4 regions of the Rossellomorea sp. NPDC077527 genome follow, and region 4 is predicted to be linked to each of the others. Evidence: predicted binding sites of a transcription regulator. Region 4 holds the regulator's gene; each other region holds the start of a gene.

Region 1 (3,214 bases), on a different contig from region 4:
AGGAGCTTCACATGCTCCGGGAGCATCATAGATGTCCATTTGATTCTTCCTCGATCACGGATCAACTCTCTCACCTCCTATGCGTTACGATTTATGTCCACCCACCAGGCGGGCACGATGCCTTGCTGTTCCCGCTTCCGTGTAGGATACAGCCCGGAGCAGGGCCCCTGATCCATATCTATTTCGGATGCGGTCCACCACATACCCAAGTTCCCGTTTTTCCCAACGGTCAGGTTCAAAAAGGGACACCTGCATCGCTCCATCCTCCACTATATTCGAAAGAGTAATGTTGATTTTCCGGACGGTTTTTCCATTGTAGTTCTCTTCGAATAGTTCGAGACACACACGGTACAGATCCATGGTGATATTGGTCGGTTCCTCTATCGTCCGTGACCGGTGGAACCCACCTCCGAATTCTTCGCGGCTGTAGCCGATCCCAAAACTTACAGTCCTTCCCGCCTTACGATGGGTCCGGGCGCGTCTCGCGACTTCTTCGCACATCTCCAAAATGACGCGTTTGATTTCCTTTTTCTCCTTATAATCCCTGAGGAGGATCTGCCCCTTGCCGAAGCTGACCTGCCCATCCATGATCGGTGCCCCAATTTCAGACAGGTCCACTCCCCATGCATGATAATAAAGCTGATTTCCCATCACACCGAACTTTGCCTCAAGCTTCTCGAGATCATACTTCGCCAATTGTCCGACAGAAAAGATGCCCATGCGATTGAGGGTCTTCTCGAGGCGTCCGCCTATCCCCCACATCTCACTCAGCGGCGACAGGGGCCACAGCTTTTCCGGAACATCTTCATATGTCCACTCGGCAATCCCCTTTTTCTTTGCTTCAAGATCCAGACACAGCTTAGACAGGAGCATATTGGGTCCAATGCCGATGGCGCACGGGAGTTGAAACTCCCTTTCCATATCATCTTTGATCTTGCGGGCGATGGTGGTCGCATCTCCCCAGAGATCCGTCGCCCCATCAATCTGTATGAAGCTTTCATCTACGCTGTACGTATGAATGGCGTCCTTCGGTACATAGCGATGAAACAGACGGGTAAGCTCTGTTGAAATCCGTACATATGTCGCCATTTTCGGCTCTACAAGCCGGATTCTGGGGTCGTTCGGAATTTCAAACATCCGCGAACCTGTTTTGATACCAAAGTCCTTCTTCATCCTGGGCGAGGCAGCCAGTACAATGCTTCCCTGCCGGCTTCTATCCCCCACTACAGCCAAGTGACATTCAAGGGGATCCAGCCCCTCCATGACAGCCGAACAGCTAGCATAAAAGCTCTTCATATCGATGCACAAAATCTTGTGGTGTGGTAGCACACTGTAATCGACAGTCATATCTTCGTCCTCCATTTTACCTAAAATAGAACAAACGTTCTTATATAGTATAGTTATGATTCTATACGAATATACGTTCCCTTTCAACTTAAATTACTGGAAACGGAGAGAATAATAAGAAAAGCGGAAGGGCTTTGCCCAGAGGCGACAAGCATAAGACGAACCTGCCGGAAAGGCGTTCTTTGCCTTTTTGGCAGGTTTGACTTATGACCTCGAGCCTCTAAGCCCTGGAGCTGGACATAGAAAAGCGGAGGCGGCTCGTTCAGAGGCGACAAGCATAAGGCGAACCAGTCGGAAAGGCGCTTTTTACCTTTTTGGCTGGTTTGACTTATGACCTCGAGCCTCTAGCCGCCGGAGCTGGACATAGAAAAGCGGAGGCGGCTCGGGTAGGCCCGACATGCATGAAAAACACACCCCAAAGTCAAATCCTGTCGATATTTTTGTTATGAATTGAATAGTCTCATTTTCCTATAATTGCTAAAATTCAATTGAATGTAATTGCGAGGACAAGGAGGGGTTTTGATGGCGAAAGTGATTGTGATGTATGAAAAGCCAAAAGATCAGGAAAAGTTCGAGGAGTATTACTTCAATACCCATATGCCGAAAGTAGAAAAGGTGCCCAATGTAAAAAGCGCAAAGGTACAGCGGGTTCTCTCAAATCAAAATACCGATTTAGCCCTATACTTAATAACGGAAATAGAATTTGAGAATAAAAGGGACATGAAAGAAGCGTTCGCTTCCGAACAGTGGAAGGCCGTAGAGGATGACGTTCCAAACTTTATGAAATATTTAGAAAAACCGCCAATCATCACCATAGTAGATTGAAACACAGCGAAAAAAGCCGAAATCAATCATGATTTCGGCTTTTATTGATTACCCTTTTCCAGCCTGGAATCCAGGGTATTTCGTCATGCCACCATCGGCGATGAGAGTGGTTCCCGTAACGTAGCTCGCTTGATCAGATGCAAGGAAAGCCGCGCAGGAGGCAACCTGTTCGGGTTCTCCGATATAACCGAGAGGGATGAGTTTCTCCACTCCCTTTTTCTTCTCCGGATCGGAAAATTTCTCTGCATTGATCGGTGTATCGATGGCACCGGGAGCGATATTATTCACCCTGATCCCATCGGGGGCGAATTCTAATGCCAGGCTCTCCATTAATAATTTGACCCCACCCTTACTGGCGGCATAGTGGGCAAAATGAGGCCAGGGAATGATTTCATGTACGGAAGAAACATTGATGATTGATCCCTTGATATGATGCTCGAGCATGTATTTTGCCGCTTCACGGCATCCAAGGAATGTACCGGTCAGGTTCGTATTGATGACCTTTTGCCAATCTTCAATCGAGAGGTTTTCAGACGGGACTTCATTTTCGATACCTGCATTATTCACATAGATATCCAGACTTCCGTATGTGTCATGTGCAAAGCTGACAAAGCCCTGGACGTCCTCTTCTTTTGACACATCCCCCTGAATGATGGAGGCCGTTCCCCCGTCTTTCTCGATTTCTTTTACTAGTTCTTGAGGATTCTCTTCTTCTTTGAAGTAATTAATGACCACTTTGCAGCCTTCCCCGGCGAACCGTTTCGCGATCGCCTTTCCTATACCAGTAGCAGCTCCGGTTATAACGACCACCTTATTTGTCAGATCTGAATACATATCCATTCCTCCTTATTCTTTCGTGAAGCCTAATAGAACACCGCCGATAATGATTAGAGCACATCCGGCTATGACGAGGAGAATCTGCTTTTTCGATTTCTTTTCTCCTAAGAAAAACAAACCTCCAAGGGTGGAAATGACAATTCCCGTTTGGGAAAGGGAAAAGCTTGTCGCGACCCCGATACGTGGAAGGGCAAGCAGCAGTCCG
Region 2 (3,214 bases), on a different contig from region 4:
CCGTTCATTGATTTCACCCAGGAGGTCATCGATTTGTCCTTCGATTGGACGTACCTCGATGATAGGATCCAGTAGTCCCGTCGGTCGAATGATCTGCTCGACCATTTCAGGGGTATGCTCCAGCTCATATGGTCCCGGGGTCGCCGAAACATAGAGAAGCTGCTGGGTTTTCTTCTCGAACTCCTCAAAGCGCAGGGGACGATTGTCCATGGCTGAAGGCAGGCGGAACCCGTGATCCACGAGCACTTTTTTACGTGCCTGGTCACCGTTGAACATCCCCCTGATTTGGGGCAGGGTCACATGGGACTCATCTACCACGATCAAGAAATCATCCGGAAAATAATCCAGAAGTGTATACGGCGTCGATCCCGAAGGACGTAATGTAAGGTGTCGGGAATAGTTCTCGATTCCTGAGCAAAAGCCCATTTCCCTCATCATTTCAAGGTCATAACGTGTCCTCTGCTCAAGACGCTGGGCCTCAAGCAGTTTGTTTTCTTCTTTCATGATCGCCAGCTGTTCTTCCAGTTCTTTCTCAATGTTCTTGATGGCCACCTGCATTTTTTCCTCACGGGTTACGAAGTGGGAAGCCGGGAAGATGGCAATATGGTCACGATCTCCCATGATTTCCCCTGTTAGGGCATCCACTTCACGAATCCGGTCGATTTCATCTCCGAAGAATTCCACACGCATGCAGTGTTCATCACGGGAAGCAGGGAAAATCTCCACGACGTCTCCCCGCACACGGAATGTCCCGCGCTGGAAGTCGATGTCATTACGCTCGTATTGGATATCCACAAGCTTCCGGAGCAATTGATTCCGTTCGATCTCCATCCCCGTTCTCAGGGAAAGGACTAGCTCACGATACTCTTCCGGATTACCCAAACCGTAAATACACGATACGCTGGCGATGATGATGACATCCTTCCTCTCGAACAATGACGATGTGGCGGAGTGTCTTAATTTATCGATTTCATCATTGATGCTTGCATCCTTTTCAATGAAGGTATCGGTCTGTGGGACATATGCTTCTGGCTGATAGTAATCATAGTAACTTACAAAATATTCAACGGCATTATCAGGAAAGAACTCCTTAAACTCACTGTAGAGCTGTCCTGCCAATGTTTTATTATGAGCAATGATAAGGGTCGGCTTTTCAACCTTCTGGATCACATTGGAGACAGTGAAGGTCTTTCCGGTCCCAGTTGCTCCGAGTAGGGTTTGATGGTGCTTCCCTTCATTGATACCCTGCACAAGTTTCTCTATGGCCAGGGGCTGGTCACCCTCTGGTTTATATTTAGACTTGAGTTCAAATTGATCTTTCACCGTGAAACCTCCTATAATAAAGGACTGCTACCTTGTATTTATCTACTTATACCCATCTTTAGCACTGTAAATTCTTTTATACACATTCTACCACATTTCCTTCTGGATTAACCAACAATAAGCGAACAAAAGTTCGTTTATTTTTTGAGGATCGAACCTCTTATTCAACTACCCCCAATTTTGTGGATAAGTTTTATGATCAGACTTTAGTACAGCGTGTATTAGATTTTTCGACACAACCGAGGTGGAAAAACGGCCGCTTTCGACAGAATCCGAGCTTTTCTATACACAACCTGTGTATAAACATGTGCATAAGTCAATTCCCCTTGTGGAAAATCCTTGATTTTATTCACAATTCGTCAATTTTCTTGTGAACAATCCTTATGTATTCGATTTAAACCTGTGTATAACGTATTGGATATGGATGTTATTCACACTATTCACTTTTTATCCACAATTCAATCTTCTCTATTCTAGTTTCCTCCTAAATATTCATCTAGGCATATATCTAATAATTGATTGACTATTCAGTCTATTTTTCTATAAGCTTTTTTATGTGTTCTACTAAAATACTTCACAACAGGAGGAATGTATGAAAAAGTCGAAATGGATGAAAGTTGCAGGCAGTTTGAGTATGACAGGGTTCCTATTAGGATCTGCGATATCCCCGGTGTCTCCTTCGAGTTCTTCTCATGGAATCGCCAGGGCAGCTATGGTAGACAAGCTCGCGCTTGAGTCAGTCTTTCAAGAAGCCGCTCAGGAGTTTAATGTACCGGTCGAAATTCTGCTTTCAGTCGGTTATAACATGTCCTTATGGGAGCATCATGACGGCAAGCCAAGTGCTTCCGGCGGCTATGGACTGATGCATTTGACGAATGTCGACCTTGATACACTCGAAGAAGCGCACTCGGATGACCCCCTTCACATGTTTCTATCAGGGAAGGAAGATTCGCACGTGCAGGAAACCATGACGGCTGAAAGAGTATCAGATCTATCCATTACCGATCCCAATCTCCACACCTTAAATACGGCAGCAGACTTACTATCCCTACCAAAAGAAACGTTGAAAAAAGATAAAAAACAGAACATCCGTGGAGCTGCCGCATTACTTGCCAAATATGCAAAACAAACGGTGGGACAAACCCCTTCGGACCTCAATGAATGGTATGGGGCAGTGGCAAAATACAGTGGCACTTCTGATGAGACTGGAGCAAGGGATTTTGCCGATCGTGTGTACGAAACGATTAACAAAGGAGTAACAAAACAAACTGAAGACGGATATTCTTTGGAACTTACTTCGAAACAAACAGAACCTAATAAAGAAACCATCAACTCCTTACACTTAAAATCTGACGACGGAGAAGTGAAGGCAGATTGTCCGAACGGCCTTGCCTGCCACTACGTCCCGGCTGCCTACAAACAAATTGATCATGACGGGACAGTCTATGAATGGTCTTACGGCAACTACGATAAAGCCAACCGCCCATATGATAATCAGGAGATCAAATACATCGTCCTTCACGACACGGAAATCAGCTATGATTTAACAAAAACGGTGTTTCAAAGGGAAACGACCCAGGCTTCCGCACACTATGTCATCCGCTCTTCAGATGGTGATATCACCCAGATGATCGACAACAAAGATGTTGCCTGGCATGCCGGTAACTGGTATTTCAACTCCAAAAGCATCGGGATCGAACATGAAGGAATCGCCATTGAAGGGGCAGCATGGTATAACGAACAGCTCTATCATGCATCTGCGCGATTAGTAAAGCATCTGGCAAGGGAATATAATATCCCGCTGGACCGCGATCACATCATCGCTCATGATGAAGTGCCGGGAACATCAGCAGCAAGACAGCCCGCCATGCACTGGGATCCAGGACCGTTC
Region 3 (3,214 bases), 680 kb from region 4:
ATCGAATCCATAGACATGCTGCTGCTCCTGTAAAAGCGCAGGATAAATTGCCCCTTCAATATGTGCATAGTAAAGAACGGTATTGCCCGCATCGGAGGCTAGGAAATAAAAGCTTTCATTGTCCTTTGACCACTGTATTCCCGTTTGGGAAGATCCCTGGATAGAGTCGCTATTGAGAAAATCCCCTACGGGAACGTCCATCCCTTCTGTCAGGCAAACGGAGCGTCCCGCCTGTAGGTCATGAACCCATACCTTATTATGAGTAGCGTTCTCATATTCACGATTATGACCCGTATAGGCAAGGTGCTTTCCGTCCGGGGACCAGCTTGCTTCTCCGTAGTACCCATGCTCCCCGTTTATTTGTTGAAACACTCCTGATTCAAGGTGCAATAGGTATAAGTCGGATTGAAACGAGAAGTCCCTATTGGTTGTCTTGTCCGTCGAGATGGACAGATATTTTCCGTCCGGGGACCAGGAGTGAAGGGCGTAATCATGCTTGTCATCCGTAACTCTTCTCATTTCTTTCGTTCCTATATCCACGCATACGACCTGTGAATATGAATCATCATGGAAGCCGCGATCATCGCTTTTATATTTCATGCTTGTGGCAATAAACGGCTTTGGCTTCTTCTCTTTTTCTTCCTTGTGATCAAACGTCTCGCCTTTCTCTAAACGAATCGACAAAGCAATCTTTTCACCGCAAGGAGACCAGACAGGATTCGAGACCCCATTCGGGCAGGCCGTGACCGGCTCTGCCTCCCCTCCATCCCGGCTGATCAAGTATAGCTGATTGACACCGGACCGGTTGGAGATAAAAGCGATTCCCCCTCCATCTGGTGACCATCTTGGTGACGAGATTTTTTGTTTGCCGAAGGTCCACTGACGGGTGGACTGATTTTTCAGATCGATACTATGTAAGGTTGAAACATATTCATCTTTTTCTTCGCATAAAACAGTTTGAACGAACAAGGCCTCTTCCCCACTTGGTGAGAGCCTCGGATCTGATACTGCTTTTAATTTGTAGAGGTCTTTTATCGTCATGCCTTTTTTCATTCCGGCACCTTCCTTTCTTTCTGTTCCCTTTCTATTTCGCCATTGGAAAACCTATTCCCTTCACGGATAAAAACCTGTATTCCTCTTCATAATAGAAACAAATTCAAATTCTACAACTTTCCCTATTGAAAGTAAATTGAAATCAACGTAAAATAAAAATACGAACACATGTTCTAATCTAAGGTGAAAAGGAGTCTTTTCATATGACAAGAATCCCGGAAAATGATCGAAATATTTTGGAGCAGGCGATTTATCTGCCCATGGTACTGACGATTTTGAATCGCGACCTGCAAATCGTCGACAGCAGTCCATTTAAATTAAAGCGTCCTTATTTAGAGTTGATCGAGGAGACGATGAAGGTCATTCAAGGGGAACTCGCACACGTTAAAAAGTATATGCGAACGAATAAGATGAAAGTTGAACGGATGCAATCGGATGATGCATTCACGATGTATATGTTTCTGTATAAAGGATATGAAGAGCACCATAATTACTTTAATCCGCGCCTCAGGAACCGGGTGGAGGATTTAATGAGGCATTATTTGTACCGACGCTTTATGGAAACAAAGACTGACACAACAAAAGAAGCGTGATGTTGTCTCACGCATCAGTTTTATGGATGTGTCTATTAAGATAAAACATTTTAACATTACCCGTTTCGGACTGGACCTTCGCATTATATTTACTTTCCATCTCTGCGATTCGCTGTGTATAGGCAATACGCAAATCAGAGGTGCGGAGCATTTGATTTTCAAAGGAACTGTATGAGATGGGGACCGTGCAGGTTTCATTATTTTGGAGAAAAATCCGTGTTGATCCGTTTGTCATCCGTTCATACCCCCGGACATGGGAATGAGAGACCCAGGCACATTCCTGCTTGACTGGAGAAGATGTCGGGAATAGATAAATGGACAGATCAGGATTTACCATGATGGGGGCTTTGTAGATGATACCCGTAAGTTTTTTTGTACCTTCTTTTCTGCCCTCATATGAGCAGCCAAAGAATTCACAGCTTTTCTTCAAGATATCAAAAGGTTTAAACGGGGACACCAATACGTCATCCATTTCTATTATTTTCGTAAATGTCCTGGCACCGTACTCCATAGGCTGAAGGATCATTGTATGGGGATTCACTTCATATTCTTCTATAATTCGAGATTTTTCTCTCATTTCATCGCCTCCATTTACATTTTTCTCCAAAATAATACCACAAATTTCGAGGATTGTCTGCTATATTTTTAAAAATTCTGAAATTAGACAATCGCCACTCATAAACGAATAAAAAATTATCTGAATATTTAATTTTTTAGTTGAATTTTTAATACTTACACCATATACTAATAAAAAGAATTCAGGGGTGACGTATATGGAAAGCAAAAAGTCCTATACAGAAATGATGAAAGCCGCCGCCGCCATTAACCGGAAGAAATCCGCTGAAAGAAGCGTAATGGAAATCTATATCGATATGGTGCTGCATGAAAGCATCCTAATGACACAGAAAACCAAACTTCTAACCGACATTGATGCCGCCCTGGATACTAAAGATAAAGAATTGTTCATGAAATTAACAAAAGAATTGAATGAATTGAACATAAGCTACGGATAATCATAAAATGGCTGACTCCACTTCTGAGTCAGCCATTCCCTTTTTAATGGACGGGCCTTTCGTCCTTCTTCATGCATGACATCCTCTCGAATGGCAGAAGCTAATGGTTAACTTGAATACGATGGAGCGAAACATCATGATCTTATTTATTAAAGTTCTGGTCCTATACTTGATCACCATCACGGCCATGAGGCTGATGGGAAAATCAACAATCGTTCAAATGACCCCCTACGACCTGGTAGCCATCATCATCGTAGGTACGATCGCATCCGAGCCATTGATCTCAACCAAATTCTGGCCGACCATCACAGCCCTTGTCTTTCTTGTCGGCCTCCACGTACTCTTCTCATTCATGACATTGAGTCAATGGGGAAACCGCTTCTTTCTTGGAGAACCGACTTTGTTGATAAAGGATGGCGAAATACTGGAGGATAATCTCGAGAAATCCAAGATCTCTCTTATTCAATTAACGTCCATCCTCAGGTCCCAGGGCTACCCTAAGATTTCAGATGTAGACTATGCCATGCTCGAACCCATCGGTGAAGTAAGCGTCAT
Region 4 (3,214 bases):
ACTTGAAGAGATGGGCTTTGAAATCGAAGCATCTCACCATGAGGTAGCTCCTGGTCAGCATGAGATCGATTTCAAATATGCGAATGCATTAAAAGCTTGTGACGATATTCAAACATTTAAATTGGTGGTTAAAACGATTGCACGTAAACATGGTTTACACGCAACATTCATGCCGAAGCCATTATTTGGTGTCAATGGTTCTGGTATGCACTGTAATATGTCCTTATTCAAAAACGGTGTAAACTCTTTCTTTGATGAAAAAGGTGACTTACAACTAAGTGATACAGCACGCCAATTCCTTGCTGGTATCATTAAGCATGCTACTGACTTTACAGCGATCACAAACCCGACTGTAAACTCATACAAGCGACTAGTACCAGGATATGAAGCGCCATGTTATGTTGCGTGGTCTGCACGTAACCGTAGCCCGTTAATCCGTATTCCTGCATCACGTGGATTGAGTACTCGTGTAGAAGTGCGCAGTGTCGATCCTGCGGCAAACCCTTACCTTGCAATGGCTGTCTTATTAGCAGCAGGATTGGATGGGGTTAAGAATAACCTGCAAGCTCCTAAACCGATTGACCGTAACATCTATGTCATGGACAAAAAAGAGCGTGAGGAAGCAGGTATCGTAGATCTTCCAGCAACATTATATGCAGCTCTTGAAAACCTTAAGACAAATGAAGTCATCGTGAAATCACTAGGAGAACACATCTTCGAACATTTCGTAGAAGCAAAAGAAATCGAATGGGATATGTTCCGTACACAAGTACATCCTTGGGAGCGCGAGCAATACATCCAAATGTATTAATAGAAGTAAAAAACCTCGACATCTTGTGTGTCGAGGTTTTTTTGGTTTTTATACACTTTTTCCATCGTGAAGCCAGTCTTTCTACGTCTCATTTTCAACCTCTTAGTTCTTTGTTAAACCAATAAAACACCTTAACTCCCTGATACTGATCTTGAGTATAAAGCAGCTGCGAACATGCTCCACACTTCCTATTCAATCCTTTGGCAGATGTATTCCCTATATAAATGTTAACAAAAAACAAAAATCCCGCTACGCACAATTCGTAGCGGGATGATTATTAATGCACTTGACGATAAACTCCGACCACTTTACCCAAAATCGAAACATTTCTCAATATAATAGGCTCCATGGTTGAATTTTCGGGCTGTAGTCGAACATAGTCCCTTTCTTTAAAGAAACGTTTGACTGTTGCCTCATCTTCATCTGTCATGGCAACGACAATGTCGCCATTATTGGCTGTTTGCTGCTGGCGTACGATGACAAAGTCCCCGTCGAGGATTCCGGCCTCTATCATACTATCCCCCATGATTTCCAGCATGAAGACCTGTTCATCCGAAGGGGCCATCCGTTCGGGGAGGGGGAAGAATTCTTCCACGTTTTCGACTGCTGTAATGGGCTGACCGGCTGTTACCTTACCGATTAATGGGACATTGACAACTCTTTGTCGAGGAATGGTATCCTCTTCAAGATCCAGAATTTCAATTGCTCTTGGTTTGGTTGGATCGCGACGTATCAGACCTTTGCTCTCAAGCCTGGCTAAATGTCCGTGTACGGTGGAACTAGAAGCAAGACCGACGGCTTCCCCGATTTCACGTACGGAAGGCGGATAACCTTTTTCTCTAACTGAAACTTTAATATATTGGAGTATGTCTTGCTGTCTTTTAGACAATTTTGTCATGTTCACGCACCTCTATTATAGATCTTATGTTCCCATTATAGCATGTCTTTCCAATAGATACAAACATAAGTTCGAATTTGTGTTGACACCAAACGGATGTTCGTATTACAATGAATATATCGAAAACAGAACAAACATTCGCATGGAGGTAATTTATATGTTAACACATATTTGGTCTCGATTCTCTTATATAATCATATTATTTGTTTTAGCTCTTTTATCCGCTGTCTATTTATTAATCAATATCACAAACCAACCATCCTACCAAAGTATCACGGTCAAGAATGGTGACACTCTTTGGACCATTGCAAAACAGTATAATGAAGACTATTCTATGACAGTGGAAGAATTTATCGCCTGGGTGGGAGAGGAAAACGACTTAACCTCCTTTTCTATCAAACCCGGAGAATCACTTGTGTTGCCGATAGAAAATCCAACCATATCCACCCAATCAGATTATGAACTTGTCATGAATGAAGAATAGAGGGATAGAAGATGAAGGCGGTAATATACTGCAGGGTAAGTACGAAGAAAAATACGCAGGAAACTTCCTTGGAACGTCAAGAGGAAGAACTGGTCAAATTGGCATTAGATCATCAGTATGAAATCGAAGCGATCATAAAGGACCAAGCGAGCGGATTCGAGTTGGACCGTCCAGGTGTATTGGAACTCTTGGACATGGTGAAAGACCAATCGATCGAAGCTGTGTTCATACAGGACGAGACAAGGATCGGAAGGGGTAATGCGAAGATTGCCCTTATACACTGCTTATTAAAAGAAGAAGTGAAGATTGTCAGCCAGACTCATAGTGGTGAACTTCACTTATCTGAATCCGACTCAATGGTCATAAACATCGTCAGTATGGTGGAGGAATATCAAAGGAAGCTTCATAACCTGAAAATCAAAAGGGGTATGCAAAGGGCTGTTAGAAATGGCTTTAAACCACATAAAAATTTAAAAAACAAAGGCAATCAGGATGGAAGGGAACGCATTGAAGTGCCTGTCGAGGAAATTATAAGGTTAAGGAAAAATGAATTGACATTTGCTGAGATCGCAGCTACCCTAAGGGGGTTCGGCTACGATGTCTCAAAGGCAACGGTACATAGACGATTCAAGGAATATATGGCCTCGCTTGAAGATGCTTAACTCTTGTTTTATCTCCTTTAATCTAGTAACATGACGGTAGTATAATATACAACTGTTGGAACTAGCTGACTATGCAATAAAGGAGTTTTTATAGATGCTTTCAAAAACAAAAATGAACCGAATCAACGAACTTGCCAAAAAGTCCAAAGAAAAAGGACTTACAGAACAAGAAGCTAAAGAACAGACTAAATTGAGGAAAGAATACCTTGAAACGTTCCGTCAATCGATGAAAGGCACGATTGAAAATACGAGAATCTTTGATCCGGAAGGTAATGAAGTAACACCGAAAAAGATTCAGGATATACAAACCAAGAAAAAAATGCACTGATTTGAATGGCTGTCAGGTCTCTTTGTAAGAG

The links. The regulator LexA, encoded in region 4, represses DNA repair genes until DNA is damaged. The targets are predictions, from matches to a motif close to CGAACATATGTTCG.
Region 1: a site for LexA is predicted at 1,414-1,427, ahead of ACIGG7_RS05645 (Y-family DNA polymerase). Genes of this name have one in related genera too.
Region 2: a site for LexA is predicted at 1,446-1,459, ahead of uvrB (excinuclease ABC subunit UvrB). Genes of this name have one in related genera too.
Region 3: a site for LexA is predicted at 1,215-1,228, ahead of ACIGG7_RS13360 (YhjD family protein). Genes of this name have one in related genera too.

Annotation. Positions count from the first base shown of each region.
Region 1 is NZ_JBITVL010000002.1:81,831-85,044, forward strand. Features, by position in the region: gene ACIGG7_RS05640 (YolD-like family protein) at 1-65, opposite strand, end outside; gene ACIGG7_RS05645 (Y-family DNA polymerase) at 85-1,347, opposite strand; gene ACIGG7_RS05650 (EthD family reductase) at 1,870-2,172, shown strand; gene ACIGG7_RS05655 (glucose-1-dehydrogenase) at 2,221-3,006, opposite strand; gene ACIGG7_RS05660 (GRP family sugar transporter) at 3,019-3,214, opposite strand, start outside.
Region 2 is NZ_JBITVL010000006.1:61,493-64,706, forward strand. Features, by position in the region: gene uvrB (excinuclease ABC subunit UvrB) at 1-1,323, opposite strand, end outside; gene ACIGG7_RS19350 (N-acetylmuramoyl-L-alanine amidase) at 1,916-3,214, shown strand, end outside.
Region 3 is NZ_JBITVL010000003.1:685,028-688,241, forward strand. Features, by position in the region: gene ACIGG7_RS13355 (prolyl oligopeptidase family serine peptidase) at 1-1,053, opposite strand, end outside; gene ACIGG7_RS13360 (YhjD family protein) at 1,257-1,646, shown strand; gene ACIGG7_RS13365 (competence protein ComK) at 1,654-2,223, opposite strand; gene ACIGG7_RS13370 (IDEAL domain-containing protein) at 2,420-2,659, shown strand; gene ACIGG7_RS13375 (DUF421 domain-containing protein) at 2,796-3,214, shown strand, end outside.
Region 4 is NZ_JBITVL010000003.1:3,221-6,434, reverse strand. Features, by position in the region: gene glnA (type I glutamate--ammonia ligase) at 1-811, shown strand, start outside; gene lexA (transcriptional repressor LexA) at 1,089-1,709, opposite strand; gene yneA (cell division suppressor protein YneA) at 1,867-2,193, shown strand; gene ACIGG7_RS10015 (YneB family resolvase-like protein) at 2,205-2,855, shown strand; gene ACIGG7_RS10010 (DUF896 domain-containing protein) at 2,950-3,183, shown strand.